3 regions of the Kitasatospora sp. NPDC088160 genome follow, and region 1 is predicted to be linked to each of the others. Evidence: riboswitches for the same ligand, from Rfam matches in the RefSeq annotation. Region 1 holds a riboswitch; each other region holds the start of a gene.
The links. A riboswitch is a leader RNA that binds a small molecule or an ion and turns the genes downstream of it on or off. The one in region 1 is predicted to bind cyclic di-AMP.
Positions count from the first base shown of each region.

Region 1 (9,860 bases):
CTGCGGCGGCCCGAGCCCCGGCCGGCGGTGGACACGGCAGCCCCCACGGCGTCCCGCTCCGATCTGGAGGTGGTCCGGCTCGACCCGGACGCCGCCCCGCCCGGCGGCACCACCACCGTCCACGCCTTCATCGCCAACCGCGGCCCGGACACCACCGCCGCACCGTTCACCGTGCTGGTGACGCTGCCTCCCGGGGTCTCCCCAGTGGGCCCGTACTTCCCCGAGGACTGCGAGGTACGGCTCAACGGCCGACAGGTGCGCTGTGTCTTCCCGGCCGGACTGCCCCCGCTGCGCAGCGCGACCGCGCTGGTACCGGTGCACCTCTCCCCGGACCTGCGGATCGGCAAGCTCACCGGCGGCTCGGTCGCGGTGCGCGGCGTGGACGACCCGGACGAGGGGAACAACCGGCAGCCGTTCGACATCACGGTGGTCGAGACGGCTCCCGGTTCCTGACCCGGAAGCCCCGAAGGCCCTACCGGTACACGCGGACGTAGTCGGCGGCGAAGGTGATCGGGGCGGTGCCCTGCGGCGCCGGGTGGTACTTCCCCGCGCCGACCGACAGGTTGAGGATCAGGTACGCCGACCAGTTGGCGCCGACGCCCTTGCCGTCCGAGAACACCTTGGCGCCGTTGACGTACCAGTCCACCGAGGTGGCGCCGTAATAGGTGCCGATGGTCACCCACTGGTCCTTCGCGACGGCGCCGGCGTCGGTGTAGTACTTGGGGTTGCCGGGGTTGACGTGGTTGGTCAGCTCCAGCAGGTTCGGGTTGTCGGGGTGGTACTCGAAGGAGTCGACCTCCCCGTTGCCGTTCTTCCAGGTCCAGAAGGCCGGCCAGGCGCCGGAGCCGGACGGCAGCTTGACCCGGGTCTCGGCGTAGTCGCCGGTCCTGACCTGGAAGCCCTCGCTGGAGCCCTCGGTGGTCAGGAAGCCGGTGTTCCAGGCCTGCTTGCCGTTCTCCAGCGTGGTGGTGCCGGGCGCGGCGGTGAAGGTGGCGACCCCGTTCGCGACGCTGACGTTGTTCTTGTTCAGCAGGTCGAGCTTGTTGTCGTCCGGGTTGTGGTTGCCGTACTTGTACGCGGTGCTCTTGTCGCCGACCCAGCGCGAGCCCCAGCTGATCGGGCCGTTGAACTCGTCGGACCAGGTCAGCGACTTGCCGGCGACCGGGGATGCGGGGGTGCCGGCCGACGGGCTGGCGGTGGCGCTCGGGCTGCTCGGGCTCGGGCTGCTCGTCGGGGTCGGCTTCGCGGTGGGGGTCGCCGTCGGGGTCGGGGCGGGAGTCGGGGTCGGGGCGGGAGTCGGCTTCGTGGTGGGCGTCGGGGTCGGGGGCGGAGTCGGCGCCGGGGTGCTGGAGACCACCAGCTGCTGCGAGGCCAGGTTGTGCCAGGCCCCGCCGAGGTCCTGCCAGAAGCCGAACTGGGTGTACGTCCCGGCCGGCAGGGCGCGTGCGCCGCTGGTGAAGGACAGGCCGCTCGGGCAGATCTGCACATTGGAGGCGTTGCCCGGGAAGTCGAGGTTCGCACCGGCCGCGTTCCGGACGCCCACGCCGACGGTCTTCGCGGTGAAGCAGGCCGAGGAGTGGAGGGTCAGCGAGGCGGTGGCGGCCTGGTTGGCGACCATGGTCGCCGGGGCGAGCCGGTCCTGGGTGACGGTCGGGGCGGTGGCGGCCTGGGCGCCGGAGACGGCCGGCAGGCCGAGCAGTCCGGCGCCGGTGACGGCGAGCGCTCCGGTGACGGCGAGGGCGGCGTTGCGGCCCCGGTGGGAGGGGCGGGCGTGGCGCGGCGCGCGGCGCCGGGCAGGCTGGTGCATGGCAGTGTCCTCTGCGACGCCTGCGAGGTGAGCTGTCGGATTCGGGCTGAGGCAGCCCGGCCGCCGGTGGAAGCGGCTTCACCCCTAGCCACGGCCCGCACGCGGGAGCGTACGGGCCGGGCGCTGACCTTGGTTCCCCCGCTCCCGTCCGCTGTGGTGCTCGGTTGCCGGCCGGCGGGTGGACAGGACTCGGCGTCCCGGCGGCGGGGGTCCGCGAGGGCGGACGACGGTTGCAGGCTAGGCAGGCCGTCCGTGAACGGACAACCTGCTCGGGCCGGTTGTCGCACAGGTCACAGTGGTGTCGATCAACGACGCTGCGTGGTGGATCAGTTGGGACGGATCAGCGGAGCCGTCGAGCTGCCGAACGACGAATCGGCGAATCGGCGAATCGGCGGTCCACGGGTCAAGCGAGCCAGTTGTCGACCTGGCTCTCGGCCTCCGGTGCCCAGGCGAGTTCCAGGTGGTTGAGGCCGGTGAGCAGCCGGGTGCCGCCGATCGTCGCGATGCCGGTGGTGTCCAGGGCGCTCGCGGTGAACACGATGCCGTCGCTGGGCCCCCGGTTCTCGTTGAGCACGCCCGGGATGTCGGCGGACCCGCCCGCGAGCAGATAGGTGCGCACCGACGCGGGGACGCCCGCCTGTTGCAGCGGCGCGATCAGCGAACCGGCGTCGATCGCCGCCTGGATGCCCTGGCCGGAGGTGTAGAAGCCCTGGCCGCCGTAGTAGGTGGTCCACCAGTCCTGGGCGGTGCCGTCCACCCCGTACCGGCCGTCCCAGCGGGCGAGCAGCTGGCGCTGGCCCGGGTAGCAGTCGTAGCCGCCGGTGGGCAGCACGCCGAGGCAGGGCTGCGCCGTGTAGGTGCCGTAGCAGGTCATGTAGAGGTGCGGGGACGGCGCGTTGGCGGTGCCGCCGCAGGCCGGCCAGCTCGCGAGGTCGAACGACCAGCCGTGCGCGTACACGTAGTCGAGCCCGCCGTTCGGGCCCCCGAGGGTGATCAGGCGGCGCACGTCGCCCGCGTAGGCCCGCCCCCAGGACGGGCGCACCGAGGACACGTACGCCCGGGCGGCGACCTCGCCCTTGCTCCAGGCCACCACGTCCACCTGGGGGACGCCGAGGCGGGCCCGGATCAGCGCGACGGCGTCGCCGACGGCCTGCGCCTGGAGCAGGTTGTCGCCCTGTTTGTGGGCGAAGCCGATGGCGAACACCCGGTGGCCGGTGCCGGCGAGGTACTGGGCGAGGCCGGTGGACGGGCAGGCGGAGGCACCGCAGGTGCCGCTCTCCCCCGGGTTCGCCCAGGCGCGGTCGGCGTTGTCGTTGGCGCCGTGGACCAGCAGCACGGGGGTCGGACGGCTACCGGTGTCCCAGCCGGTCGCCGAGTACAGCAGGAAGCGGCTGGAGGAGGGCTGGCCGGTGCCGCCGAAGTACGTCCGGCGGGCGCCGTCCTGGTCGCCGCGGCCGTCGGCCGGGTACTGCTCGGTACGGAAGCCGGGGGTGGTGTCGAGGTAGCGCTCGACCTTGGCCCAGCCGTTGCCGGGGGCGGGGAAGGCGGCTTCGAGGGCGAGCGGGGCGGTGGCCGCCTGGGCGGCGGTCTGGGCAGTGGCGGTCTGGGCGACGGTGGCCTGGGCGGGAGTGGGGGTGCCGAGGAGCAGCGCGGCGAGGGTGAGCAGGAGGGCGGACAACGCGGTGGGGGTGCGTCTGACGGCGGTGGGGGTGTGCCGCACGGGAGTGGGGGTGCGTCTCATGGGGGTGGACGGTAGGACCGGCCGCCGGCGGGCGCCCAGGTGCCCGCCGCACACCGCGCCGGCCTGCGCGGTGGCGGCCGGTGCCGTGGCGCACCGTCCACGGGTGCGCCCACCCGGCTCACCGGGTCGGATAAATTGGAGGTCCGACATCTTCCGCAGTGCACAAGACCGCCGTGCACGGCCCCACAGGAACGAGGTACCGCCCCACCATGACCGCGCCCCTGCCCGCCTTCGCCGGCCGCACCTACCTCTTCCGGGCCGACAACGGCGCGGCCTTCCGCAACACCTACTCGGCCGACGGCAGGCGGCTGCGCTGGGAGGGCCTCGGCGAGTCGGCGGGCCAGTGGGAGGACGTGCGGCTGCACGTCGCCGAGGTGGCGCCGGAGATCTACTTCATCAGCTGGACCGAGGAGAGCGGGATCACCGTCAGCCACGTGATGGACCTCGGCCGGCTGACGGTACGCGCCTTCTGGACGTACGAGGGCGAGGGCGGCCGGGTCGGCGAGCTGCACACCGGGACGCTGGAGCGGGTGGCCTGAGCCTCACCGCCCCCGCGCCCCCTCGCTGTCCGTCGGCTTACTCAGGCCGTCTGGGCAGACTGCCTGCTCAGACGGTCTGCTCAGACGGTCTGCTCAGGCGGCCTGGTTCGGGACCTTGAGGTGCTGGGACAGCCACTCCAGCGAGGACGGCAGCAGCGCGCTCCAGGTCTCGAAGTTGTGGCCGCCGTTCTCCAACATGCTGTAGGAGACCTTCATCGGGGACTGCACGGCGTCGACGAAGGCCTCGGTGTCGCGCCGGTAGTCGCCGTCGCCCTTCTTGGTGCCGGCCAGCAGCACGGACACCTTGGGCTGCGGCAGGTTCTTCAACCGCCACATCAGGTTGGCCTCGTCACGACGCTGCTTGCTGCCGCCGAACAGGTCGCCCGTGGTCGGGTCGTCGGCGGCGTCGTAGTAGGCGGAGAGCGCGACGGCGGTCGGAAAGACGTCCGGGTGGCGCATGGCCAGCTTGAGGGCGCAGTAGCCGCCGGTCGAGTTGCCCATGAAGGCCCAGGCCTGCGGGTCGGAGGAGACCCGGAAGCTCGCCTGGATCGCTGAAGGGACGTCCTTGGTGAAGTACGTGTCGGACTGCGCGCCGCCCGGAATGTCCTCGCACTCGGTGTCCTGCGGCAGGGCCGGCGAGGGGCGCATCAGCACCATGACGGTCGGCTGCATGTTGCCGTCCTGGAGCAACTTGAGCGCTGCGCCCGGGTAGTTGAACCGGGTGATCAGGTTCTCGGCGATCCCGGGGAAGCCGGTGCTGACGATCACCGCCGGGAACTGCCGCTGCGCGTACTCCGGTTGGAAGTACTGCGGCGGCAGGAAGACGTACCCCTCGGTGGACAGCCGGCTGGCCGCGCCGTCGATCCGCACCTTGCGGATCTCACCGGACTGGCTGGGCTCGCGGCCCATCGCGCCGCCGCCCTTGACGGAGGCGTGGCCGATCGTCTCCACGAGCAGCCGGCCGGACGCGTCCGCCTTGTTGTGGATCACCACCGGGCCGGTGTCACCGGTGCCCAGCAGGTCGTCCCAACTGCTGTAGAAGGCGAAGTAGTTGTTCGCCACCAGGCCGAGCGCGGCCAGCACCGCGAGCTGGGTGGCGAGCAGGGAGCCGATCCGGCCGAGCACCGCCTGCCAGGTCTGCTTGGCGAGTCTTGGCCACAGCCAGACCGTGCCGGCCGTCATCACGACGGCGATCAATACGGCCAGCGCCAACACCTTGTGGCTCGTCAGACCCATGTCCTACTTGCTCCCACGCCTCGAACTCCCCGCCCCCTCCGTCCAGGACATCCGAGGTGGTCACCCCGGTTCCCCCACCGGGGCGCGCGATCACCCACCCTAACGGGGCCGGGGAGGAGGAACAGATGACAGATGACAGCCGACAGATAACAGATAACAGATAACGAAATCTGTCAGCTGTTATCTGTCACCTGTTCGCGGCCGGGCGGGCCCAGCCCTCCCGCCCGTAGAGCCGCAGCCCCGCCGTGAGTTCGCGCATGCAGCGCGCACCGAGCTCCCGCGGGGAGCCCGGGCCGGTCGTGGGCGCGTCCGAGGCGGCCCATTCCTCCAGCGCGACCCGGATCGCGGCCGTCGCCGCAGCGGCGGCCAGTCGGATCTCCAGCGGGTCGGTGCCGCCCGGGCAACGCGCCGCGAGGACCGCCCGCAGCCGCTCCTCGGAGTCGGCGTGGACGCGCTGCCACGTGCCGTCGAGGCGCGGGTCGCGCAGCAGGCTTCGCGTCCACTCCATCGCCTCGACCGCCTCCTCGTCGGGCGGGGTCAGCGAGGCGACCGCCGAGCGCTCCAGAGCCTCGCGCAGCGGCAGATCGGCCGGGGTCTCGGCGAGCTGGTCGACCCAGCGACGCCCACCGGCCGCCAGCAGCGGCGCGACGGCGTCCTCCTTGACGGAGAAGTACCGGTAGAAGGTGCGCAGCGAGATGCCGGCCGCGAGGGCGATCTCCTCGGCGGTGGTCGCCTCGGCCCCGCGCTCGGCGAAGAGTGCGGCGGCGGTACGGGCGATGTCCAGCCGGGTGGCGTCGCGGCGGCGCTGATTCAGGGTGGGGCGTCCGGTCACAGGGTCAGCGTACGCAGGCCGGTGTCACTGTGGCGCGTTGCGCCGAAGTGACACCCGGAGGACTTATTGGCACGTTATGCCATAAAGGCGTACCGTGCCTCTTGAGGTCGAGAGGCCACGAACGAACGAACGGAGTACCACCATGGAGCGCTTCAGCGGACGGAACGTCCTGATCACCGGCGGCGGCTCTGGCATCGGCCAGGCCACCGTGCACCGGATCCTCGCCGAGGGAGGGAAGGTCGTCGCCGTCGACGTCGACGAGGACGGCCTGAAGGCGACCCTGGACCGCGCGACCGCCGACGGCACCGCGGACCGCCTGGCCATCCAGGTCCTGGACATCTCGGACGAGGCGGCCGTCGTCACCGGCGTCGCGGCGGCGATCACGGACCTCGGCGGGCTGGACGCCCTGGTCAACGCGGCCGGCATCCTCCGCTCCTCGCACACCCACGAGACCAGCCTGGAGTTCTGGAACAAGCTCCTCGCGGTCAACCTGACCGGCACCTTCCTGATGACCCGCGAGGCGCTCCCCTCGCTGCTCGCGGGTGGCAGGGGCGTGGTGGTCAACTTCAGCTCCACCTCGGCGAGCTTCGCCCACCCCTACATGGCCGCGTACGCCGCGACCAAGGGCGGCATCCAGTCCTTCACCCACGCCATCGCCTCCGAGTACGCGAAGCAGGGCCTGCGTGCGGTCTGCGTCGCGCCGGGCAGCATCGACAGCGGCATGACCCACAACCCCGGGCTGCCCGCCGACGCCGATTTCAGCCTGCTCGCCAAGCTCGCCCCGGCCCTCGGCCAGGGCTTCGCGGGTCCGGAGACGGTGGCCGGGGTGATCGCGATGCTGGCCTCCGACGACGGCGCGTTCGTCACCGGCACCGAGCTCCGCATCGACGGCGGCACTCACATGTGAGCCGCCGGACGGCCGCGCGACGGCGGGGCCCCGGCCACTCCCCCCCCCCGGTGACACGGGCCCCGCCGTCGCGTCGCGGACGGCGGGGCCGGGCTCGTGACGGCAGCCGGGCTCGTGACGGCCGCCCGGGTCAGCCGAGGCCACCGTTGCGGGCCGCGGCGAGAACGGCGGCGGCGGCTCGGTCGGCGGTGTCGCCGTCCACCCGCTCGGCCGTGATCAGGACCCGGAAGTACAACGGCGCGGCGAGGTTCTTGATGACCTCGGCCGGGTCGGTGCCGGGTGGCAGCTGCTCGCCTTCGGCGCGTTCGCGGCCGTCGAGCGGGTGGCGGGGTGGATCGGCGGGTGACCGGCCCGCCCGGCCGTCAGCTGCAACCGTCAGCGCAGCGGCTTCGCCATCACGAGCTCCCGGGCGACCCCGCCGGCGAGCGGCCTGCCGGGCCCGCCGGGCTCGGTGAGCTCGGTGAGCTCGGTGAAGCCGTGCCGGCGGTAGAGCGTGATCGCGGGTTCGTTGCCGGGGAGCACCGCGAGGCGCAGCGTGCTGCCGCCGGATGCGCGGGCCCAGCGCTCGACCTCCTCCAGCAGGCGGTCGGCGACGCCCCTGCCGCGCGCCTTCGGTCCGACCCACACCGAGCGCAACTCCCGTACGCCGCCGGCTCCGGGGAGACCGTCCGCCAGGCCGACGGGCGTGGCGTCCGGACCGTCCGGACCGTCCAGCAGCGCCGCAACGTGGTGGGCGCCCGGAAGGTGCAACCGGGCGCGCCACCGTTCCTCGCCGCCGTGGTGCCAGTCCGCCAGGCGGGCCTTGAAGGCGTGCGGCGCGTCGGAGAGGGCGGCGAGGCGCAGGTCGCGCCAGAGCGGCCAGTCGTCGGTCGTGAGGATGCGCAGGGTCACCATGGCCGTCACGGTAGGGCGTGGGCGGCGGGCCTTCACCGAGGACCCGGGTTCGGCCTGCGGCCGGTCGAGACCGGGGCGGGCCGAGCGGGAACGGTTCAGGGCGTGCGCCACTCGGTGGCGAAGGCGGCGGCCGGGTTGGCGGTGAGGAGGAGGCCGGGCAGTTCGGGGCCGAAGGTGCGGGCGAGCCGTGGGGCGAGGTCGTCGAGCAGTGCGGTCGGGCCGTCGGCCCGACGGGCGGTGCGGGTGGTGGTGTCGGCGCCGAGGAGGAGTCGGGAGGCGTGGCCGGCCTCGACGAGGTCGGCGATGACGTCGAAGGCCTGGTGGTCGGCCGGGTGGCCGGCCCGGGAGGGGCTGTCCAGCGCGAAGTAGACGCCTTCCGCGGCGAGTTCGCGGTGCACCCGCACATCCGGCAGCCGGGTGAGGTGACCGAGGATGATCCGGTGGGGCGGGACGCCGTGTCGAACGTGCAGCCGGTTCAGGACGAGGTGCGGGTCGGCTCGGGGTTCGAGGTGGACGGCGATCGGGGCACCGGTGGCGTGGTGCGCGTCGGCGGCCGCGGCCATCACCCGGCGGGTGTGCGCCGTGATGGCCCCGGGGTCGCAGGCGATCTTGATCAGGCCCGCCCGGACGGCCTCGGGCGACGCGGGTGCTTCGGGGACCTCGGCGGCTACGGGGGCCTCGGCTGCTACGGGCGGTCCAGGCAACTCGGTGGCCGGTTCGGCCGTCAGCCCGGTGGTGAGTTCGGCGGTGAAGCGTTCGGCCAGCCCGTCGTACACGGCAGGGAGGGTGTCCGGGTCGTAGTGGGCCGCCTGGTGCAGGCCGGTGGCGGCGACGACGTGGACTCCGGTCGCACGGGAGAGCTTCGCGAGGGAGTCCGCTCCGCGACCCATGCCGTACGGGGTCCACTGGACGAACGACCGTCCGCCGGCCGCCGCGAAGGCGCGCAGGACACCCTCGGCGGCGGCCGGGTCGTCCAGTTCCTCGCCGGGGAGCAGGGGGCTGCGGATGAAGAGGTGGTCGTGGGAGTCGGTGGCACCGAGTTCCGCGGGGTCGAGGTCGCCGAGAACGGTACGGATCGTGGGGGTCATGCCCGGTCCGCCTCGGCCGGGGATGCGGGGGTCGGGGATGCGGGGGTCGGGGATGCGGGGGTCGGGGACGTCTCGGTCGGGGGTACCTCGGTCGGGGGTACCTCGGCGAAGGTGGCGGTGGCGACCCGCAGGCCGGCCAGAGCCTTGGGGACGCCGACGTAGGGGGCGAGGTGGACGATGACCTCGGTGATCTCCTCCCTGGTCAGGCCGATCCGCAGACTGTTGCGGACGTGATCGGCGAGCTGCGGCTCCACGCCGCCGAGGGCGGTGAGCGCGGCCAGGTTGGCCACCTGCCGGTCGCGCAGGGCGAGACCGGGGCGCTGGTAGGTGCCGCCGAAGAGACTGGTGACGATCCAGTCGGGGAAACCGGGTGCGAGACCGTCCAGGCCGCCGAGGGTCGCGGGGGTGACGGGGGCGGTCGCGGAGGCGGGCGTGGGGCTGGTCATGGGAGTGGCGAAACCTTTCACCAGTGCCGGCCGCCAGGCAGCCGGTCGAGTTCGGGACGGGACAGGTGCAGCACCTGGTAGCGGCTGCCCGGCACGTCGTCCGGGGCCGGGCCGTGCCAGAGGGCGAAGCGGACCAGTTCCCAGCGGCTCGGGTCCACCGCGACGGCGGCGGTGTGCAGAGCGGGGTGCGCGGGGAACTCGGCGAGGGCCCGTTCGACCGCCTCGGCGGGATCGTCGGACTCGGGGAGCCTGACGGTGTGGCGGGTAGCCGTGGTCGCGGTCGTGGTCACGATCGAGGTCGAAGTCGAAGTCGCCGGAGCGTCCGGCACGGCGCCGTGGGCCAGACCGGCGCCGAGCCAGTGACGGACGA
Region 1 is NZ_JBIUSS010000001.1:355,235-365,094, reverse strand. It holds gene ACIOGZ_RS01535 (hypothetical protein) at 1-453, shown strand, start outside; gene ACIOGZ_RS01530 (glycoside hydrolase family 16 protein) at 473-1,807, opposite strand; cyclic di-AMP (ydaO/yuaA leader) riboswitch at 1,810-1,976, opposite strand; gene ACIOGZ_RS01525 (lipase) at 2,211-3,548, opposite strand; gene ACIOGZ_RS01520 (MoaF-related domain-containing protein) at 3,758-4,087, shown strand; gene ACIOGZ_RS01515 (alpha/beta hydrolase-fold protein) at 4,181-5,323, opposite strand; gene ACIOGZ_RS01510 (TetR family transcriptional regulator) at 5,511-6,155, opposite strand; gene ACIOGZ_RS01505 (SDR family oxidoreductase) at 6,298-7,062, shown strand; gene ACIOGZ_RS01500 (GNAT family N-acetyltransferase) at 7,438-7,956, opposite strand; gene ACIOGZ_RS01495 (phosphotriesterase) at 8,052-9,044, opposite strand; gene ACIOGZ_RS01490 (carboxymuconolactone decarboxylase family protein) at 9,041-9,490, opposite strand; gene ACIOGZ_RS01485 (DUF4865 family protein) at 9,508-9,860, opposite strand, start outside.

Region 2 (9,860 bases), on a different contig from region 1:
CGGCGCGGTCGCGTCGGTGGCTCCGGCGGGGCAGCGGCGGCGGGGTGTCGGCGGCCGCGGGGGGTCGGCCGGCCGGCGGGATCTCCACCAGGGGGTGTCCGGCGGGGTGTCCGGTCGGCCGGAGGTCGGTGCTGAACGCCAGGTCGTCCGGTCCGAGGCCGGGGACGGTGGGCGGCAGCGGTTCGGTGAGCAGGGCGTTCGGCAGCATCACGACGACGCGGACGCCGCCGTACGGCGAGGGCGCCGAGCTGAGGGTGACCCGGAAGCCGTACTGCTCGGCCAGCCGGCCGACCGCGGCGAGGCCCAGTTGCGGCACCTCGCCGAGCCGGGAGACCTCCAGGCTGGTGCCGCCGGCGAGGGCGGCGGCGGCCTTGGCGACGGCCTGTTCCGGCATGCCGACGCCACCGTCGTCGATCTCGATGACGGCTCCGTTGTGCACCGGCATCAGGGTGACGAACACCTGGGTGCTGGGCGGGGAGTAGCGGGTGGCGTTGTCCAGCAGCTCGGCGACGGCGTGGATCAGCGCCTCGGCGGCGGCGCCGACCACCGCGGTCTCGATCCGGCTGCGGACCACCACCCGCTGGAACGGCAGGATGCGGGACTGGGCGCCGCGCACGACGTCCTCCAGCGAGACCGGCTCGGGCCAGTGGCGGCCGGCCCGCGCGCCGCACAGCACGGCCAGGGTCTGGGCCAGCCTGGCCTGTTGGGCGGCGGCGTGGTCGGCCTTGAGCAGGCCCTCCAGCAGCGCCGGGTCGTCGTGGGTGCGTTCCATCTCGTCGAGCAGGGCCTGCTGGTCGTGGGCCATGACGAGGATGCGGCGGGCGACGCTGAGGAAGGCCCGCTGGGTGGAGGCGGTGAGTTCCTGCTCCTGCTGGACGGCGGCCAGGTCGGCGCCGCGGCGGGAGAGTTCGGCGCCGAGCTGCTCCTGGAGCCGGGCGAGGTCGCGCCGCAGCCGGTCGGCGCGGCGGCGCTGGGTGACGGACACGACGCGGTACCGGGCGGTGGCCACGAGGGCGAGGGCGGCGAGTACGCCGGTTGCCGTTGCGCACCACTGAGTCATCGTCACGCCGCGAATTCTAGGGTGATGATCCTACGAAGGTGTGAACGGATCTCGCCAAGTGACCGGATCTCGTCAATATCCAGTCAATACGGCGTCAAACCGGCGCCGTTCGACCGCGATCCGGGCGGCCCGAGGACGTTCGTCCCCGGTGGGGCGCCTGCGGCGCGTCGGCCGGGCCGGGCGGGAGATGGCCGAGTCACGTCCTGGGATGTGTGGGGAACGTGTGCACGGTGTTACGGAAGGGGCGACGTCCGGTGCAGGAGCAACAGCGCCACGTCGTCCGGCCGGGACCGCCGCTCGGTCACGTTCAGCGTGAGCAGGTCGGCCAGCCGCTCCAGCGCGGGCGCCGCGCCGGCCCGGGCCGGGCCGGTCTGCCGGGCCCACAGCTCCAGCCCGCCGAGCATCCGCTGCACCGACTCGTCGTAGTCCTCCTCGCGGTCCTCGACCAGCCCGTCGGTGTACACCAGCAGCGTCTCGCCGACCGCCAGCCGACCAGCCGTCAGCGGGTACGGCTGCCCCGGGTCCACGCCCAGCGGCGGCCCGCCCGGCAGGTCGAGCTCGACGGCCCCGGCGTCCGCGATCCGCACCGGCGCGGGATGCCCGGCCCGGGCCGCGGTCAGCGCGCCGTCGGTCGGGTCCAGGGCCAGGAAGAGGCAGGTCGCGAACAGGTCGGTGTCCAGCTCGGTCAGCAGCCGGCTGGTCCGGGCCAGCGTGGCGGCCGGATCGTGCCCGTCCGTCGCGTACGCCCGCAGGCCGCTGCGCAGCTGGCCCATCACCGCCGTCGCCTCCGCGTTGTGGCCCTGGACGTCGCCGATCACCAGCCCGATCCGGCCGTCCGGCAGCCTCAGCAGGTCGTACCAGTCGCCGCCGATCTGCATGCCCTCGGTGCTCGGCAGGTAGCGGGCGGCGCTGGCGATCCCGGGCAGCCGGGGCAGGGTGCGCGGCAGCATCGCGCGCTGCAGCTCGGTGGCGCGGTGGTGGTGGGTGTCGTACAGCCGGGCCCGCTCCAGGGACTGCGCCAGGATCCCGGCGAAGGCCGAGTACAGGGTGCGGTCCTCCCGGCCGAACGCCCGCTCGGCGGAGAAGGTGATCAGGCAGGAGCCCACCTGCCGCCCGGAGGCGACCAGCGGCAGCACCGCCCAGGAGGCCGGGGTGAGCGGGCCGTGCCGGCCCCGGCCCGCGTCGGGCTCGCTGAACAGCGGGGCCGAGCGGGTCAGCGCGTGCTGCATCACGTTCTCGGAGAGGTCCGCCAGCCGGGTCAGCTCGGTGCGCCTCGGCCCGCCGTACACGGTGTGCGAGACGGGCAGCAGCCGACCCTCGTCCACCAGGTCCAGGACGATGCTGGCGGCGCCGAACGCCGGGCGGGCGACGTCGGTGACGGCGGTGGTGACGTCCCGGACGGTCACCGCCCGCGACAGCGACCGGGTGAGCGCGAGCAGCAGTGCCGTCCGGGCCCCGCCTGGGGTGGCCTGCTCCTCGGCCTGCTCCCGGGGGTGTTCCCGGCGCTGGTCCCGATCCTGGCCCTGGGCCCGGCCCTGGTCCCGGTCGGAGAGCAGCCCGGCGACCCGGACCGGCCGGCCGTGGACGTCCAGCATCACCTCGCCGGTCTCCTCGATCCGCGCCACCTTGCCGCCCCCGCGCAGCACCCGGTACCCGATCCGGTACCACCCGCCGGTGGTCAGCGACTCGGCGAGCGCGGCCTGCACGTCCGGCAGGTCCTCCGGGTGGACGATCCGGTCCAGCTCCGGAGCGGAGCCGTCGGCGGTGGCGGGCTGGCCGGTGACCCGGAACGCCGCGGCGTCCCAGTAGCTCTCGCCGGTGACCAGATCGCGCTCGAAGGCACCGTGCCCGGCCGCCCGGACGGCGAGCGACAGCATCGGGTGGGCCAGCCCGGCGGGGAGGCTCCCGGCCCCGTCCGGCGGTGCCCCGGCCGGATCCTGGGGTATCCGGGCGTCCGCGTGGTCGAGCAGGTGGGACAGCCGGTGGGCGCAGGCCTCGCCGATGGTCTCCAGGACGTCCAGGTCGCGGCGGGGGACGGTGCCCCGGTGGGCCAGCGCGAGGGCGAGGACGCCGACCGGCCGCTCGTCGACGACCATCGGCAGGGCGATCACGGCGACCATGCCGGTGCCCATGCCGACGTTTTTGTTCGGGTAGTCGACGCTGGTGTGCTCGGGACTGAGCAGGTAGGGGCGGCGTAACCGCAGGGCCATCGCGGCGGGGAGGTCACTGGCCGGATCGACGGTGCTGTAGCGCTCGTGGGCCCAGTCCGGCAGCCCGTGCGAGGCGGTCAGTCGGAGCATCCCGGCGGAATCCAGCAGGTAGAGCGCGGAACCCTCGCCGGTGATCCACCCCGGCCCCTCGGCGAGGACGGTGCCGAGCAGTTCGGTGGCGCTGGTGCAGCCGAGCAATAAGCGCACGCAGCGCATGGGGCTGCGGGCGGTGGGACTGCTGCGCGGCGTCCGGCTCTCGTCCTCGGAGGGGGGAACCCACGGAGAGCTCAGGTCCATCGGATACCCGGCCTTTCCGCTCTCGGGGGGTGGGTGCCCTCTGGGTGCCCGAACGGGCACTTAATTCTTAATACCTTATTTCTCAAGCGGGTGCTGAAGCGGGTGAATGGTGACCCAGACGGCGCACCAGCACCAGCGTCCGGTCGTCCGCCGCGTCCCGCGCCACCGTCCGGACCAGCCGCTCCGCCGCACCCCGGGTGAGCTGCTGCTGCGTCCGCCACGGCCGCACCACGGGCTCGGCCGCCGCCAGCAGCCGACCCACCCCCTCGTCCAGATCCCGACCCGGCACCTCCACCAGGCCGTCACTGAACAGCAGCAGCGAATCGCCCCGCCGCAGCCGCCCCGACACCGCCGGATACAGCGCGCCCGACACCAGCCCCAGCGCCGGGCCGCCGTGCCCCGACCGCGCCCAGCCGCCGCCGTCCGCCCGGCGGAACTGCGCGGGCGCCGGATGGCCTGCGTTGAACAGCAGGTAGTCGCCCGTCGCCGGGCGCAGCGCGAGGTGCACCGCCGTCGCGAAGTCGTCCTCCCAGCCCATCCGCACCAGGTGGTCGTTGGCCGCCGGCAGGAACGCCTCCGGCGGCACCCGCCCCAGCAGCATCGCGAACGCGCCCGACAGGTGCGTCGAGCGGGCCGCTGCCCGGCTGCCCTTGCCCGACACGTCCACCAGCAGCAGCTCCAGCAGATCCTCCTCGGGGCGGTGCGCGCACAGCAGGAAGTCACCCGAGAACGAGGTGTCGCCGGCCGGCGCCAGCGCACTGTCGAAGTGCCAGTCGAGCAGCCGCTCCGGAAGCCGGGCCAGCGTCCGGGTGTGCTCGGCCAGCTCCAGCAGCATCGAATCGCCCTGGGTCCCGCGCAGACCCAGCCGGTGCCGGAACCGGTTCGCGGCCAGCACCGTCACCGCGGTCGCGGCCAGTACCAGCGTCACCCCGATCCGCACCCCGAGCGGATCCCGCACCACCGCCCCCAGCACCCCGCCGGCCAGCGCCGCGCACACCAGCACCAGCAGCTGCCCGCGCCGCAACAGCAGCCCGCCGACCACCAGCGGCAGCACCAGCGCCGACGGCGGCCAGCTGTACGGCAGCACGATCGGCAGCACGCTCAGCACCGCGGTCACCCCGAGCAGCACCCCCAGCGCGTACCGCGCGGCCCGGGCGTTCCCGTCCAGCAGCCGCAGGTACCACCGCCGCGCCCTCGCTATCGGTGCGGGCACGTGGACCTCCGCCAAGGGGTCGGCGGTCCCCTGTCATGACCACCAGTCAGCCCGGCCACACTAACCCGTCCGGCCCCACCACCCCCAGGCCCGCTGCCTGCCCGCCGCACGGGAAGTCGGCGGGTCCGACTTCTCGCGCACGCCTCACCCGGTGCGCCGGCCGTTCCGTCGTCGTGGGAGACCGGGTGGGTCGTGCCGCGGCCGGTGCGGTGGCCGGCGTCTCAGGGGGTGGGCCAGGTGCGGAGCCCGGTGGTGAGGAGGGTGATGAGGCGGCTCTGGGTGGTGGCCAGGTCTTCGGCGAGCTGGAAGCCGCCGCCGATGGAGAGGGAGGCGAAGCCGTGGGCGACGGAGCGGACGGTGCGGGCGGCGTGGATCGCCTCCGCGCCGTCGAGGCCGTACTCCCGCAGGACGGCGATGATCACCCCGACGAGCCGTCCGGCCGCGCGGGTGAGGTCGTCGTCCGGCTGCGGGGCCTGCGGGAGGGCGTTGTAGCGGTGCGGGTACTCGGTGGCGTACGCGTGGTAGGCGCGCAGGACGGTGTCGACGGCGTCGTCGCCGCTGCGGCCGACGGCGGCCTCGGCGAGCCGGTCGGCGAGTTCCTCGGTGACCCGGACGGCGATGAGCCGCCGCAGTTCGGCGAGGCCGCCGCTGACGTGCTTGTACAGCGACGGGGTGGCGACCCCGGCCCGGGCGGCGACGGCGGCCAGGGTGAGGGCGTCGGCGCCCTGCTCGTCGATGAGGGCGATGGCGTGGTCGACGACCTGCTCGGGGGTGAGTCCTACTCGGGGCATGGTGTGGGCTCTCCGTCGGTGGAAGGCGTACGTGGCGTGGCGGGGCTGACGTGGGCGGGCGGGGCTCAGGCGAGTTCGGCGAGGAAGGGCAGCAGGGCGTCGGCGGTGGCCTGCGGGTTGTCGGCCATCGGGTAGTGCCCGGATCCGTCGATCATGACCTTCCGCGCGTTGAGCGCGATGGCCTGCCGGTCGGCGACGGCTTCCGGCTCGGGGAAGTCGGGGTCCTTGCTGCCCATGATGACGAGCGAGGGGCAGCGCACGGCCGCGGTCCAGCCGACGGGCGCGGAGTCCCCGCTGACGTGTCCGCGGGTGGCGGTCTTGCGGCCGGGGGTGCGCATGGCGGCGACGAGTCCGGCCACGTACGGGTCGAAGTCGGCGGGCTTGGCGCCCGGGTAGGCCAGCTTGCGGTGGTAGAGGCCCCAGAAGGCGGGCGAGTGGACGGTCAGGAAGCCCATGACGCGGAGGGCGCCGCGCATGAGGGCGCCGGGCGGGGGGTTCTCGATGAAGGCGTCGATCAGGGCGATGCCGGCGACCCGCTCGGGGGCGTCGCCGGCGGCCTTGACGACCGTCGCGCCGGTGTAGGAGTTGCCGACCAGGACGGCGCGGTCGATGCCGAGGTGGTCGAGCAGGGCGAGGACGTCGGTGGCGATGGCGGCGGGGGAGTAGTCGTCCCAGATGATCGAGGATTCCCCGAAGCCGCGCAGGTCCATGGTGATGACCCGGCGGCCGGCGGCGGCCAGCAGCGGGCGGAGGTGCCGGTAGGCGGCGCGGGTGTCGAGCATTCCGGGGAGCAGCACGACGGGGGCGCCGTCGCCCTGTCGGGTGTCGTCGTAGGCGAGGCGGCCGCCGGTGACGTCGAGGTACTGGGTGGTGGGGGCGCTGGTGGCGTTCATGGTGGGCCTCCGGAGGGTTGCCGGTGCGGGGCTTCGGCGCTGCCGCCGATAGCCATAAAGCTAAGGCTAATAGCCTTAGCCGTCAAGCCCTCGCGCCCTGCGGAGCGGGGGAGGCTGGCGGGGGGTGCGCGGATGAAGGGCCGTTCGTTGACGTCCGATCACGTGAGGTGGCGTCAACGGTGCTCAAGGGGGTGCAGGGGCGTCCAAGGGGAACAAAACGCCCGTCGTGCCCCGGAGTGCCCCGCCCGTCTCCGGTCGTCCCGGGCGAACGGCTTGGAATCAGGGCCTCCTAGGATTAACGTTTGATAACGCAGCGCGGTCGTCAACGCCGTACCCAGACGGCACCGTGCGCCGTCGCCTAATCCCGCCGACCGGCCTCCGGGCAGGTCAGGGAGCCGGGGAACCACGTTCCTTGGGGTGAATCGGCGGGGCTCCGGCCCGGCCGTAGGAGACCTTCCTGCTCCGAACCCGTCAGCTAACCCGGTAGGCGCGAAGGAAGGAAAGGAGCGCGCCTCCGTGGCGTCGACGCACACTCCGGCACACCCGGCCGGCCTCGCAGCAGGTACCCGGCTCCTCGACCACCCCGGCCCGGACGGCCCCGAGTACGCGGGCCCGGAGGCCGAGACCAACCGGCACCGGATGCCGCGTCAGGTCCGTGGGGCCTCCCCGCTGCTCGGCGTCACCGCCGTCGCCGCCACCCTGGGCGCCACCGGCTTCGCCTCCGCCACCCCGGCCGCCGCCCCCGCCATCGAGACCCCGGACGAGACCCCGGTCGCCCTCTCCGCCGACCCCGGCCTCGCGCTCGCCGCCCGCATCCAGCTGCAGGCCGACAGCCAGCGCACCGCCGCCGAGGAGGACGCCCGCGTCCAGGCCGCGAAGGAGGCGGAGGCCAAGGCCGCCGCGAAGGAGGCCGAGGCCAAGCGGGCCGCCGAGGAGGCCGAGCGGGCCAAGGCCGCCGCCCTCACCCTGCCGGTGCGCGACTACCACCTCACCGCCCACTACGGCCAGAGCGCCCGCTACTGGGCCCACCTGCACACCGGCCTGGACTTCGCCGCGGACACCGGGACCCCCGTCTACGCGGTCGGCCAGGGCACCATCACCTCGGCCGGCTGGTCCGGCTCGTACGGCTACCGGATCGTCGAGACCCTGCCCGACGGCACCGAGATCTGGTACTGCCACCTCTCCTCGATCATCAAGGGCTCCGGCAAGGTCGGCTCCGGCCAGCAGATCGGCAAGGTCGGCGCCACCGGCAACGTCACCGGCGCGCACCTGCACGTGGAGGTCCGCCCCGGTGGCGGCGCCCCCGTCGACCCGGAGACCTGGTTCCAGCAGCGCGGCGTCAACCCCTGACGCACCCGCGAAGCCCCGGCCGCCGGAACCAGAAGGCACCGCGGCCGGGGCTTCGCCGCGTCACTCCTGCGCCGGGTCTGCCAGCCCGGCCAGGTACGCGTCGATCTCCTCCTGCCCCGGCTCCGGCGCGAGGTCCGGGAACTCCTCCACCAGCAGTCGCGGCAGCCCGGGCACCGTCCACTCCCCGTACAGGTCGAGCGCGGCCTCCACCGCCGCCTCCTCGAACGCCCCGAAGTCCCCGGCCAGTTCGTCCGGCATCGGCCGGCCCAGCGCGGTCAGCTCGGCCAGGTTGCGGTAGCTGCGCCGCATCAGGCCCTGCTCCAGCAGCCGGCGCGCGCCGTCGGTGGCCATGCCGACCGAGATCACCCGGGTCGGGCTCCAGCCCTGCTCGTCCACCTCGTCCAGCCAGCCGGTCTGCGCCAGTGCGGCGAACACGGCCAGCCGCTCCTCCTGCGCCAGCTCCCGGAAGCCGGTCAGCCACTCCCGCACCGCCTCCGGATCCGCGACGTCCGCCCCGTACGCGTGCAGCAGCAGCGCGTACAGCCGGGGCCAGGTCACCAGGTCGGCGCGGCGCAGCAGCCCGGCCGCGACCTCGCCCTGCCACTCGGCCTCGGCGTGCAGCCGCTCCTGGCGCTTGGCGTTGAGCCGCTTGGCGGCCCGCTGGTGGTCGGTCAGCAGCCGGACGGCGGCGCCGTACGCCAGCGGGTCCGCCTCCGGTTCGGGTTGGACGTACAGGTAGAGCCGCTCGTACAGCAGGTGCTCCACCGCGTTCGAGGTCAGTTCGGGCCAGCCGTCGTGCATCCTGCCCTCGCCCAGCTCCAGCAGGGCCAGCACCGCGCGCAGCGGCGCTTCGGCCACCGGGGCGCGGTCCTCTTCCGCCGCCCAGGCGAGCAGGTCGGAGGCCCTGGTGCGCGGGGCGAGCCGCAGGTCTTCGTCGTTCATAGCTCGAACGGTAACCGCTGGCCGGGGGTAGGGTCGGCTGCCATGGTCCCCGTACGACTCACCGGCCCCCGGCTGGCCATCCGCGAGTATCACCACACCGCCGGCGACGTGGACGCGCTGTACGGGCTGTTCAGCGACCCGGAGGTCACCCGCTACCTCCCCTTCGAGCCGCGCGACCGTGAAACCTGCGCCGACCAGATCGAGCTCTACCTGGAGGAGGCGATGGCGCCGGAACGGGACACCTACCGGCTGGCCGTCACCCGGCGCGACGACGCCGAGGACCCGGTGGACGCCGTGCCGATCGCCCACGCCTCCCTCACCCTCGGCAAGCACCGCTCCGCCCACCTCGGCTACGTGCTGGGCCGCGACGTCTGGGGCCGCGGCTACGCGGGCGAGATCGCCGGCCTGCTCTGCGAGCTCTCCTTCGAGGCCCTCGGCGTGCACCGGCTGGCGGCCCGGGTCGACGTGGACAACGCCGCCTCGGCCAAGGTGCTCCTCCGGCTCGGGTTCCAGTTGGAGGGGCGGGTCCGGCACGACCTCTACAAGGGTGGCGCCTGGTCCGACTCGTACCTGTACTCGCTGCTCGCCGACGAGTGGAGCGGCGCGACCGGCTGACGGCCCGGCGTGGACGTCCGACGCGGACGTCCACGCGGACCTGGGGGCAGGCCTGCCGGGTCAGGCCCGGGGGGTTAACCCCACCCCCGATCCGCCAGGCCTCCGGATCCTCCCCGGCCCGCCGTTCGACCAGACTGATGCCATCAGCAGTCGAGAACGAGGGACCGGGGCCGGGACATGAGCATCAGCCGAAGCACGCAGGACCGCGAGTGGGACGTCCTCGGTGGTTACGGCGACGACCCGCGTCCCGCTCGGGCCCACCGGACCGAGGAGCCGCCGGCCGTCTGGCGGGCGCCGTTCTCCGGGCACTACTACCGCGAGATCGGCTACACGCTCACCGGCCTGCCGCTGTCGGTCATCGGCTTCTCCGTCTCGATCGTGCTGTTCTGCATGGGGATCGGCACCTTCGTCACCGTCCTCGGCCTGCCCGTCCTCGCCCTCCTGACCACCGTCGCCCGCGGCATGGGCCGGATGGAGCGGGCCCGGGTG
Region 2 is NZ_JBIUSS010000005.1:20,569-30,428, reverse strand. It holds gene ACIOGZ_RS08855 (sensor histidine kinase) at 1-1,060, opposite strand, end outside; gene ACIOGZ_RS08850 (SpoIIE family protein phosphatase) at 1,294-3,567, opposite strand; gene ACIOGZ_RS08845 (PP2C family protein-serine/threonine phosphatase) at 3,650-4,780, opposite strand; gene ACIOGZ_RS08840 (TetR-like C-terminal domain-containing protein) at 5,002-5,571, opposite strand; gene ACIOGZ_RS08835 (alpha/beta fold hydrolase) at 5,637-6,464, opposite strand; cyclic di-AMP (ydaO/yuaA leader) riboswitch at 6,810-6,968, shown strand; gene ACIOGZ_RS08830 (M23 family metallopeptidase) at 6,981-7,814, shown strand; gene ACIOGZ_RS08825 (hypothetical protein) at 7,875-8,756, opposite strand; gene ACIOGZ_RS08820 (GNAT family N-acetyltransferase) at 8,799-9,371, shown strand; gene ACIOGZ_RS08815 (sensor domain-containing protein) at 9,549-9,860, shown strand, end outside.
Region 2: another riboswitch for cyclic di-AMP. It lies ahead of ACIOGZ_RS08830 (M23 family metallopeptidase); the one in region 1 lies ahead of ACIOGZ_RS01530 (glycoside hydrolase family 16 protein).

Region 3 (9,860 bases), 200 kb from region 1:
TGACCCACGAAGGCAGGTACCCCCGATGAGCACCACCACCGAACTCCCCACCCCCGCGACGACCGTGGCCCCGGCCGCCCGGCCGGCCAAGGTCCGCCGGCGCGGTGAGAGCAGCCTGCTGGCCAGGGCGCTGTCCCACGGCACCCTGATCGTGGCCGGCCTGATCGCGCTGTTCCCGGTGGCGTGGATCCTCTTCGTCTCGCTCGGCCCGGACAAGACCGACTACCTCCACCCCGGCGCGATCCTCGACAAGCTCACGCTGTCGAACTACCACCACGTGCTGTTCGACACGGACTTCTTCACCTGGTTCGGCAACGCCCTGCTGGTCTCCGGCGTCACCACCGTGTTCGGCGTCCTGGTCGCCGCCACCACCGGCTACGCCGTCTCCCGGATGCGCTTCCCCGGCCACCGGCCGCTGATGTGGTCGCTGCTGGTCACCCAGATGTTCCCGATCGCGGTGCTGATCGTGCCGATGTACACGATGCTCTCCGACCTCGGCCTGCTGGACAGCTACCTGGGCCTGATCCTGGTCTACTCGACCACCACCGTGCCGTACTGCGCGTGGCTGCTGAAGGGCTACTTCGACACCATCCCGGTGGAGATCGACGAGGCCGGCCGGGTCGACGGGCTCAGCCCGTTCGGCACCTTCTGGCGGCTGGTGCTGCCGCTCGCCCGCCCGGGCCTGGCGGTGGCCGCCTTCTACTCCTTCCTCACGTACTGGGCCGAGGTGCCGTTCGCCTCCACCTTCATGCTCAGCTCCGACAAGTACACGCTGGCCGTGGGCCTGCAGACCTTCGTCAGCGAGCACGACGCCCAGTGGAACCTGATGGCCGCGACCGCCGTGCTGATCGCGATCCCGTCGGCAGCCTTCTTCTACCTGGTGCAGCGCCACCTGGTCACCGGTCTGACCGCCGGTGCCTCCAAGTCGTAACGCTCCTCGCTCCTCTAGTCCCCAAGGGATACCGTCCATGACCCAGAACCTGGCCGACACCTCCCGGCCTGCCGCCGACGCCGCCGCCCACGAGGCGGTCACCCCGGCTCCTGCGACTGGCGGCGCGTCCAGAGGCTGGTGGCGGGACGCGGTCATCTACCAGGTGTACCCGCGCAGCTTCGCCGACTCCAACGGCGACGGCATGGGTGACCTGCCCGGCATCCGCAGCCGCCTGCCGTACCTGCGCGACCTCGGCGTGGACGCGGTCTGGCTGTCGCCGTTCTACGCCTCGCCGCAGGCGGACGCGGGCTACGACGTCGCCGACTACCGCGCCGTGGACCCGATGTTCGGCAGCCTGCTGGACGCTGACGCGCTCATCCGGGACGCCCACCAGCTGGGGCTGCGGATCATCGTCGACCTCGTCCCGAACCACTCCTCGGACCAGCACGAGTGGTTCCAGCGCGCCCTGCGCGAGGGCCCCGAGTCCCCGCTGCGCGAGCGGTACCACTTCCGCCCCGGCAAGGGCGAGAACGGCGAACTGCCGCCCAACGACTGGGAGTCCATCTTCGGCGGCCCGGCCTGGACCCGCAGCGAGAACCCGGACGGCACCCCCGGCGACTGGTACCTGCACCTGTTCGCCCCCGAGCAGCCCGACTTCAACTGGGAGAACCGGGCCGTCGCCGACGAGTTCCGCTCGATCCTGCGGTTCTGGCTCGACATGGGTGTCGACGGCTTCCGCATCGACGTCGCCCACGGCCTGGTGAAGGCCCCCGGCCTGCCCGACCTCGGCGGCTCCGACCAGCTCAAGCTGCTCGGCAACGACGTCATGCCGTTCTTCGACCAGGACGGCGTGCACGAGATCTACCGCAGCTGGCGCAAGATCCTCGACGAGTACCCGGGCCAGCGGATCGGCGTCGCCGAGGCCTGGACCCCGACCGTCCAGCGCACCGCCAACTACGTGCGCCCCGATGAGCTGCACCAGGCCTTCAACTTCCAGTACCTGGGCACCGGTTGGGACGCCGCCGCGCTGCGCGAGGTGATCGACGTCTCGCTCGACTCGATGCGCCCGGTCGACGCCCCGACCACCTGGGTGCTGTCCAACCACGACGTCACCCGGCACGCCACCCGCTTCGCCAACCCGCCCGGCCTCGGCACCCAGATCCGCACGCCCGGCGACCGCGAGCTCGGCCTGCGCCGCGCCCGCGCCGCCACCCTGCTGATGCTCGCGCTGCCCGGCTCCGCGTACATCTACCAGGGCGAGGAACTCGGTCTGCCGGACGTCACCGACCTGCCGGACGAGGTCCGCCAGGACCCGTCGTTCTTCCGCAAGGCCGGGCAGGACGGCTACCGCGACGGCTGCCGCGTCCCGATCCCGTGGTCCGGCACCGAGGCCCCGTACGGCTTCGGCCCGGTCGCCGGCGGGCCGTCCTGGCTGCCGCAGCCGGCCGAGTGGGCCGAGCTGAGCGTCGAGGCGCAGACCGGCGACCCGGCGTCCACCCTGGAGCTGTACCGCAGCGCGCTCGCCGTCCGCCGCTCCCAGGACGACCTCGGCGCCGGGACGGCCGTGGAGTGGCTGGAGGGCCCCGAGGGGACCCTGACGTTCCGCCGCGGCTCCTTCGTCTGCACCGTCAACGCCACGGACGAGCCGGTCCGGATAGCGGCGCCCGGAAAGCTGCTGCTCTCCTCGGTGGAGCTGGTGGTCGACGGCAGCGAGACGGTGCTCGCGCCGGACAGCACCGGCTGGTGGGCGGTCTGACGTGGTTGCAATAGGCTCTGGGACCGTGACTACGGCGCGACTCTCAGACATCGCGGCGCAGGCGGGGGTCAGCGAAGCCACCGTCTCCCGCGTACTCAACGGCAAGGCGAACGTCTCCGCCGCCACCCGGCAGACCGTGCTGGCGGCGCTCGACGTGCTCGGCTACGAGCGGCCGACCCGACTGCGCCAGCGCAGCGCCGGCCTGATCGGGCTGATCACGCCGGAGCTGAGCAACCCGATCTTCCCCGCACTGGCCCAGGTGATCGAGCAGGTGCTCAGCCGGCACGGGTACACCCCGGTGCTGTGCACCCAGACACCGGGCGGGTCCACCGAGGACGAACTGGTCGAGATGCTGGTCGACCGGGGCGTGGCGGGCATCGTCTTCGTCTCCGGGCTGCACGCCGACTCCACCGCCGACCTCGACCGCTACGCCCGGCTGACCGGGCGAGGGGTGCCGTTCGTGCTGATCAACGGCTACAGCGAGCGGATCGACGCGCCGTTCATCTCGCCGGACGACCGGGCCGCGATGTGGATGGCCGTCCAGCACCTGGCCGAACTCGGGCACGAGCGGATCGGGCTGGCGGTCGGGCAGCGGCGGTACGTGCCGGTGCTGCGCAAGATCGAGGGCTTCACGGCGGCGATGCGCGAGGTGCTGGGACGGAGCCAGGAGGAGGCCGAGGAACTCGTCCACCACACGCTGTTCAGCGTGGAGGGCGGGCACGCGGCGGCCGGCGCGCTGCTGGACAAGGGCTGCACGGCGATCGTCTGCGGCAGCGACATGATGGCGCTCGGGGCGATCCGGGCGGTGCGGCAGCGTGGGCTGTCGGTGCCGCACGACGTCTCGGTGGTCGGCTTCGACGACTCGCCGCTGATCGCCTTCACCGAGCCGCCGCTGACCACGATCCGCCAGCCGGTCGAGGCGATGGCGACCGCGGCGGTGGACGCGCTGCTGGAGGAGGTCGGCGGAAACGCCGTCCAGCGCGGGGAGTTCATGTTCCAGCCGGAGCTGGTCATGCGTGGGTCCACGGGGGCCTGCGCGCGCTGAGGACGGTCAACGGACGGGCCCCGGAGAGCAGTTGCTCTCCGGGGTCCGTTGTGTGCCGCCCGGGTGCCGGGTCAGCCGTCAGTTGTCGGCTGTCACCCGTCGGTCGTGCTCAGACCCGGCCGGCGAAGTCCGGCGCCCAGTTGGCGACGGTCTGCAGGCGCACGCCCGAGCTCGGGTTGGCGGCCTCGACGTACTGGCCGCCGCCGATGTAGATCGCGACGTGGTAGACGCCGGAGTTCTGGCCGTTGTTGGACCAGAACAGCAGGTCGCCCGCCTGCAGGCTGTCCAGCGAGACGCGGGTGCTGGCGGCGGCCTGGTCGGCGGCGACGCGCGGGACGGAGACGCCCGCGGCGCGCAGCGCGGCCTGGGTCAGGCCGGAGCAGTCCCAGCCGCCGTTGCCGGTACCGCCGTAGACGTACGCCTGGCCGACCTTCGACTGGGCGAAGGAGACCGCGGCGGCCATGCTGCCGGTGGCGGCCGGGGTCTGAGCCGGGGTCTGAGCCTGGGCGGCCGGCTTGGAGGCCGGCTTGGAGGCCGGCTTGGTGGCCGGGGCCTGGGGCTGGGCGGCCGGCTTGGCGCTCGCGACAGCGCCGTTGGAGGTCTGGCCGGACTTCTGCGAGCGGTCGAACCAGGTGAAGTCCGAGCCGGACGTGGCCGACGAGCCGGAGCCGGACCGGTCGGCCTGAGCCGACTGCTGGGCCTGGCCGCCGTCCTTGAACGAGAGGCGCTGGCCCGGGTAGATGGAGTCCGGGCCCTCGGTCAGGGTGCCGCGGTTGAGTTCGTACAGCCGCTGCCAGCCGCCCTGGAGGTTGTGCTTGTCGGCGATCGAGGACAGCCAGTCGCCGGAGGCGACGGTGTAGTCGTCGGCCTGGGGCTGGGCGCTGTTCCGGGCCTGGCTCTGGCCCTTCTGGGCCGAGGTGCCGTTGGTGGAGTCGGCGGGGGCCTGCGCCTGGTCCTGGGCCGGTGCGGCCGGCTTGGCGGGCTTCGCGGCCGGGGCCGGGGTCTGGGTCTGCGCGGGCTTGGCGGCCGGGGCGGCCGGCTTCGCGGCGGGCTTGGTGGCGGTCGAACCGGCAGCCGAGCCGGTGGTCGAGCCGGCCGAGGTGTCGACGGCGGCCGGGGTGCCGCCCTTGGTCAGGCCGGCCTGGACCGAGCACACCGGCCAGGCGCCGGGGCCCTGCGAGGCGAGGACCTTCTCGGCGACGGCGATCTGCTGGTCCTTGGTGGCCTGGTTGGCCTGGGGGGCGTAGGCGGTGCCGCCGAAGGCGGCCCAGGTGCTGGAGGTGAACTGCAGGCCGCCGTAGAAGCCGTTGCCGGTGTTGATGCTCCAGTTGCCGGTGCTCTCGCACTGGGCGACCTTGTCCCAGGTGGCGACGGAGGCGGCGGAGGCGGTGCCGGAGGTGAGGCAGGGGATGGTGAGGCCGACGCCCGCGACGCCGACGGCGGCGATCACGCGTCGGGTACGACTGGACAGACGGGTGCCGTTGGTGGGCAGCATGAAGACGCAGTCCTCTCCCACGCCTGCGAGGTGAGCTGTCGGATTCGGGCTGGAGTTGCCCGGCCGCGCTGTGGGCGCGGCTTCACCCCTAGCCCTGGATCGTTCCGGGGAACGGTCCGGGGCGACTTACCTGTGGGTCCCCCGCTCCTGCCGTGGTGCGTTTTCGCGCTGCCAGGACATCCGACGGCAGGACTCGGCGTCGCGGATGAACTGGGTTCGTGTGGCCACGAACGGGGAGCACGTTAAGCAGACTTAAGTTCAAACTGCAAACACCTGTGACGCGCATCACGGTTTGGCGAGAACGGTCGTTCCCCTCACTTGTCATGATCGGAAATGACCGATTTCCGGCAACGCTGCGAAGGGTGCGCGCAACTGTCTGCGTTTCAGGAGGCGGGTGACGGTGGGTCGGGTCGCCCGGGGGCCTGCCCGCCGGGAGAGCGGCGTGTCCGCACTGTGGCCGTCGGGGGGTGCGTCGAGCGATGGTGAACAAATGCGGATAGAACGGACATCACACCTATTCGTCCTTTAACTCCCTTACGGGACAAGCGGGAAGGGCCCGGAACGGCTACGTTCCGGGCCCTTCACACGTGCGGTGACCGCTACTACTGGCCGGCCGACTCCTCGGCGGCGGCGTGAGCGGCGTGAGCGGCGCGACCACCCCGGCCGGAGTGGTCGGCGTGGGTGCCCTCGGCGGCCTCCGCCGCCTCGGCCTCGGCCTGCGCCAGGGCCTCGGGGGAGGGCGCCGGCAGCGCGGCCAGGTAGGTGGAGGCGATCAGCTGGCCGACCGTCGGGTAGGCGCCCAGCGGCGCCGCGGACGGGCAGCCGGTCTCCTCGGCGGCCGTGGCGAGCAGCTCGGAGTCGGCCTCCGGCCCGATCACCAGCGGGGCCAGCGCCGGGCGCTGGGAGCCGGTCTCCTTGAGGTGGTTGACGGCCGCGGCGACCGAGCCCGGCACGTCGAGCGCGGCGGGCACGACCGGGACGGCCAGCCGGGCCGCCAGCAGGACACCGGTGATGCCGGCAGCGGCAGCGGCCTCCTCGCCGCCGACGGTGGTCAGCACGACGCCGTCCGCGGCGGTCGCGATGGCGAACAGCCGGGCCCGGTCGGCACGCGCCAGGCCGGCCTCGGACAGGCGCACGTGCACGGCCTCGGCGAGCAGCGGGTGCGGGCCGAGCACGTCGGTGACGGGGGCTCCGTACTCGGCGGCGAGGGCGTGGAGTTCGGTCAGGAATCCGTGCGGGCCGGGTACCAGCGGCACCAGGACCGGCGCGGGCAGGCCGGCCTCGGCGGCCATGGCCAGCAGTTCGGCGACGGTGCGGTCGTCGCTGTCGGCGCCCTGGGCGGCTTCGCCCGGGAGGTAGCCGACGGCGGTCTGGATGTCGCCCTGCTCGCTGCGGACGATCGACAGCAGCTCCTCGACGACCGAGCGGGACTCGGGCCCGGCGGTCGCGGGCACGGCGAGCACCAGGGCCGGGGATCCGGCCGGGATCTCGGGGCGCTCGGGGCGGCGGTGGCGCCCCCGCGCACGGGAGCCTGGAGTGCGGACGGGCAGTGGCGCGCCCGGGATGGCTGCGGTGCTCATGCCGGAGATCGTAGGACATCGGCCCGTCAGGCCTGCATTCGGCTGCCGTTCGAGTTTCACGTGGTCATGGCGGGTGCGCCGCGCTCCCGTCGTGTCCGTCCGGGCGGTTTGCCCGCAATCCGGACATATCTCACCCAGCCTTCGAGCGATCACCGCTGGTTGCCCTGACGTGTCCGACGGGGCGTCGAGTTGCTTCTGTGGCGCGTGAGATGTCTCACAGCCGGGAGGTCGCCTGACGGAGGGTCACGAAGGCGCGACTCCGGGCGTCTGAAGATCAACATTCAGCGGGGAATCGCTCACGGCCGGTTATCGAGAATCTGGCGATTCACTCGGCTATGTCCGTTTACGTACCGTCAGGAGAAGGGTCCGTGAAGAGTTCAGAACTGCCGGTGAAAGGCCTCGTGCACCTGCAATGTCCCGTGCTGATGCACGTGCACAGCAGCTATCATCGCGTCAAGTGAGGCGTTGTGCCGGGCCGGTACGGGGCCGGTCCGTTCGTTCGGCGGGTGCCGGGAGCGCCGCGCTGGACGACCACTCCGGAGCTCTTCGGGAGATTTCTATGCACGACTCGCAGGACACGTACGGCTCGTACGACACCTACAACGGGATGGCGGCCGCCGACCTCAAGGGGGTTGTCTGGCAGAAGAGCCTGCACAGCAACTCCCAGGGGAACTGCGTCGAGTTCGCGGCCCTGCCGGGGGGCGATGTGGCGATGCGCAACTCGCGCTTCCCGGAAGGTCCGGCGCTCATCTACACCCGGGCCGAGATCGCCGCCCTGCTGCTGGGGGCCAAGGACGGGGAGTTCGACCACCTGGCGGTCTGACCGGCCGCCGTCCTGCCATCGGGGGGCCGTCGTGGGTGCTGACACCGCGACGGCCTTTGTCTTGTCCGGGGCCGGTCCGGGGCCACATGACGGGCGCTCTCGTGGCGGGCGCTCTCGTGGCGGCCGTTCTCGCGGCCGACCGCGCGCAGGTGTGGCGGGTGGTCCCGCGCACGGCTGGGGGCCCGGACGTGGACGGGAGTCGGGCCGCCGGGGTGCCCGGCCGTCGGTCCGGCCGGCTCGTCCGGGAGACAGGCCCGGGAATCGTCGCGGGAATCGCCCTGAGGGCTGGGCCGGAGCCCGTGGCGCACCTGTGCCAGGCCCGTCGATCCGCTCCGCGGAGCCCGGGGTGCGGTCCTCCCGGGGCCTCCCTCGGCCGGCCGCGCGCCGCCTGGCGCTAGGCCGAGCGCCGGTGCCGTCCACCGAGTTCGGAACCGGTGGCCGGCTCCGCCTCGAACAGGGCCCAGACCACCTTGCCGCTGCCCAGCGGGTGCCAACCCCAGGAGCGGCTGAAGGACTCCACCAGGTGCAGTCCGCGGCCGGACTCGGCGACGAAGTCCGCCTCCCGGGCGACCGGGCCGATGCAGCTCGGGTCGCTCACCGCGCAGACCACCTGGGGGGAGCGGTGGACCAGGCTTATTCGGATCGGCAGCCGGCCCTCAGGGGTCGGCTGTATGGGAAAGTCGTACTCGCCCTGGACGCCACCCGCAGGGTCGGGCCGTGCGCCGATCGCATGCCGCAGTGCGTTGGTCACCAGCTCCGAGGCCACCAGCGCGACGTCGTCGAACAGCTCCATCAGGCCCCAGCGCTGAAGAGAGGTTCTGGCGAAGTCGCGCGCGGTTCTGACGGCTTCGAAGCGAGGAGCGAGCGTACAGGTGACCACATGGGGGTCAACCGCCAAAGCCGTACCGGTGCTCATGAAGAGCTCCTCCCATAAGGGGGCGGACACGGCTGGACCCGCCGGGGTCATGCCGGTCACCTCCGACTCGCTCGGCCGCTCGGCCGCCCCCTCGACCAGCGCGCGCGCACACGAACCCCCGGTGGCGCGGGGGAACGCTGCCGGGTCGGTGCACGGAGTCGCGCGTGGGGTCGACGCGGAGCCCGCGGGAATGCCAGGGATGTGCAGGTGCACGTGCACCATGGTGGTGTGCGCTCACTGCAGATGCAAGAGTCGATTCACGTGCAGTCGCACTATTGGCATATGCAAGCGCCGGATGCACGTGCATCCTGGTGTGTGGAGTGTGGAACTGATAGGAACATCCGTCAGTATCGGCACCGTGAGCGCTCAACTGATGGCAGACTGTGCGCTGTTTGCCCTAGGTGGAGGTTTCGACCGCATGACCACAGTTCAGCCGGGCGGCGGCTCGATGGTCCGCCGGATCCTCCTCGGTTCTCAGCTGCGTCGCCTGCGTGAGACGCGCGGCATCACGCGCGAGGACGCCGGCTACGCGATCAGGGCCTCGGAGTCCAAGATCAGCCGCATGGAACTCGGCCGCGTCAGCTTCAAGGAGCGCGACGTCGCCGACCTGCTCAGCCTCTACGGCGTGGACGACGGCCTGGAGCGGGAGGCACTGCTCGGGCTGGTCCGCGAGGCCAACAAGTCCGGCTGGTGGCACAGCTTCAACGACGTGCTGCCGGGCTGGTTCCAGACCTACGTCGGCCTGGAGGAGGCCGCCCAGCTGATCCGCACCTACGAGGTGCAGTTCATCCCCGGACTGCTGCAGTCCGAGGAGTACGCACGGGCGGTTTTCGGCCAGAGTCGGCCGGTCGTCAGCGAGGAGGAGATCGAGCGGCGGGTCAGCCTCCGCCTGCGTCGCCAGAAGCTGCTGACCGAGGGCGCCAGCCCGCGACTGTGGGCCGTGATCGACGAGGCCGCGCTGCGCCGCCCCGTCGGCGGGCCCAAGGTGATGCGCGGCCAGGTGCAGTACCTGATCGACGTCGCCGAGCAGGCCAACGTCGTGATCCAGGTGATGCCGTTCCGATTCGGCGCGCACGCGGGGGAGTCCGGGGCGTTCACGATCCTGCGCTTCCCTGAACAGGACCTCGCGGACGTCGTCTACCTGGAGCAGCTCACCAGCGCGCTGTACCTCGACAAGCGGGACGACGTCGACGCGTACATCCAGGTCATGGAGCGGCTCTGCGTGGACAGCCTCACGCCGGAGCGGACCGTGGACCTGCTGGCGTCGATCCTCAAGGAGCGCTGAGAGGAACTCCCGGCAGAGCGTACGGGTCC
Region 3 is NZ_JBIUSS010000001.1:555,619-565,478, forward strand. It holds gene ACIOGZ_RS02335 (carbohydrate ABC transporter permease) at 26-931, shown strand; gene ACIOGZ_RS02340 (glycoside hydrolase family 13 protein) at 969-2,687, shown strand; gene ACIOGZ_RS02345 (LacI family DNA-binding transcriptional regulator) at 2,713-3,732, shown strand; gene ACIOGZ_RS02350 (transglycosylase family protein) at 3,842-5,248, opposite strand; cyclic di-AMP (ydaO/yuaA leader) riboswitch at 5,235-5,395, opposite strand; gene ACIOGZ_RS02355 (hypothetical protein) at 5,830-6,807, opposite strand; gene ACIOGZ_RS02360 (DUF397 domain-containing protein) at 7,367-7,630, shown strand; gene ACIOGZ_RS02365 (ATP-binding protein) at 8,025-8,546, opposite strand; gene ACIOGZ_RS02370 (helix-turn-helix transcriptional regulator) at 8,965-9,831, shown strand.
Region 3: another riboswitch for cyclic di-AMP. It lies ahead of ACIOGZ_RS02350 (transglycosylase family protein); the one in region 1 lies ahead of ACIOGZ_RS01530 (glycoside hydrolase family 16 protein).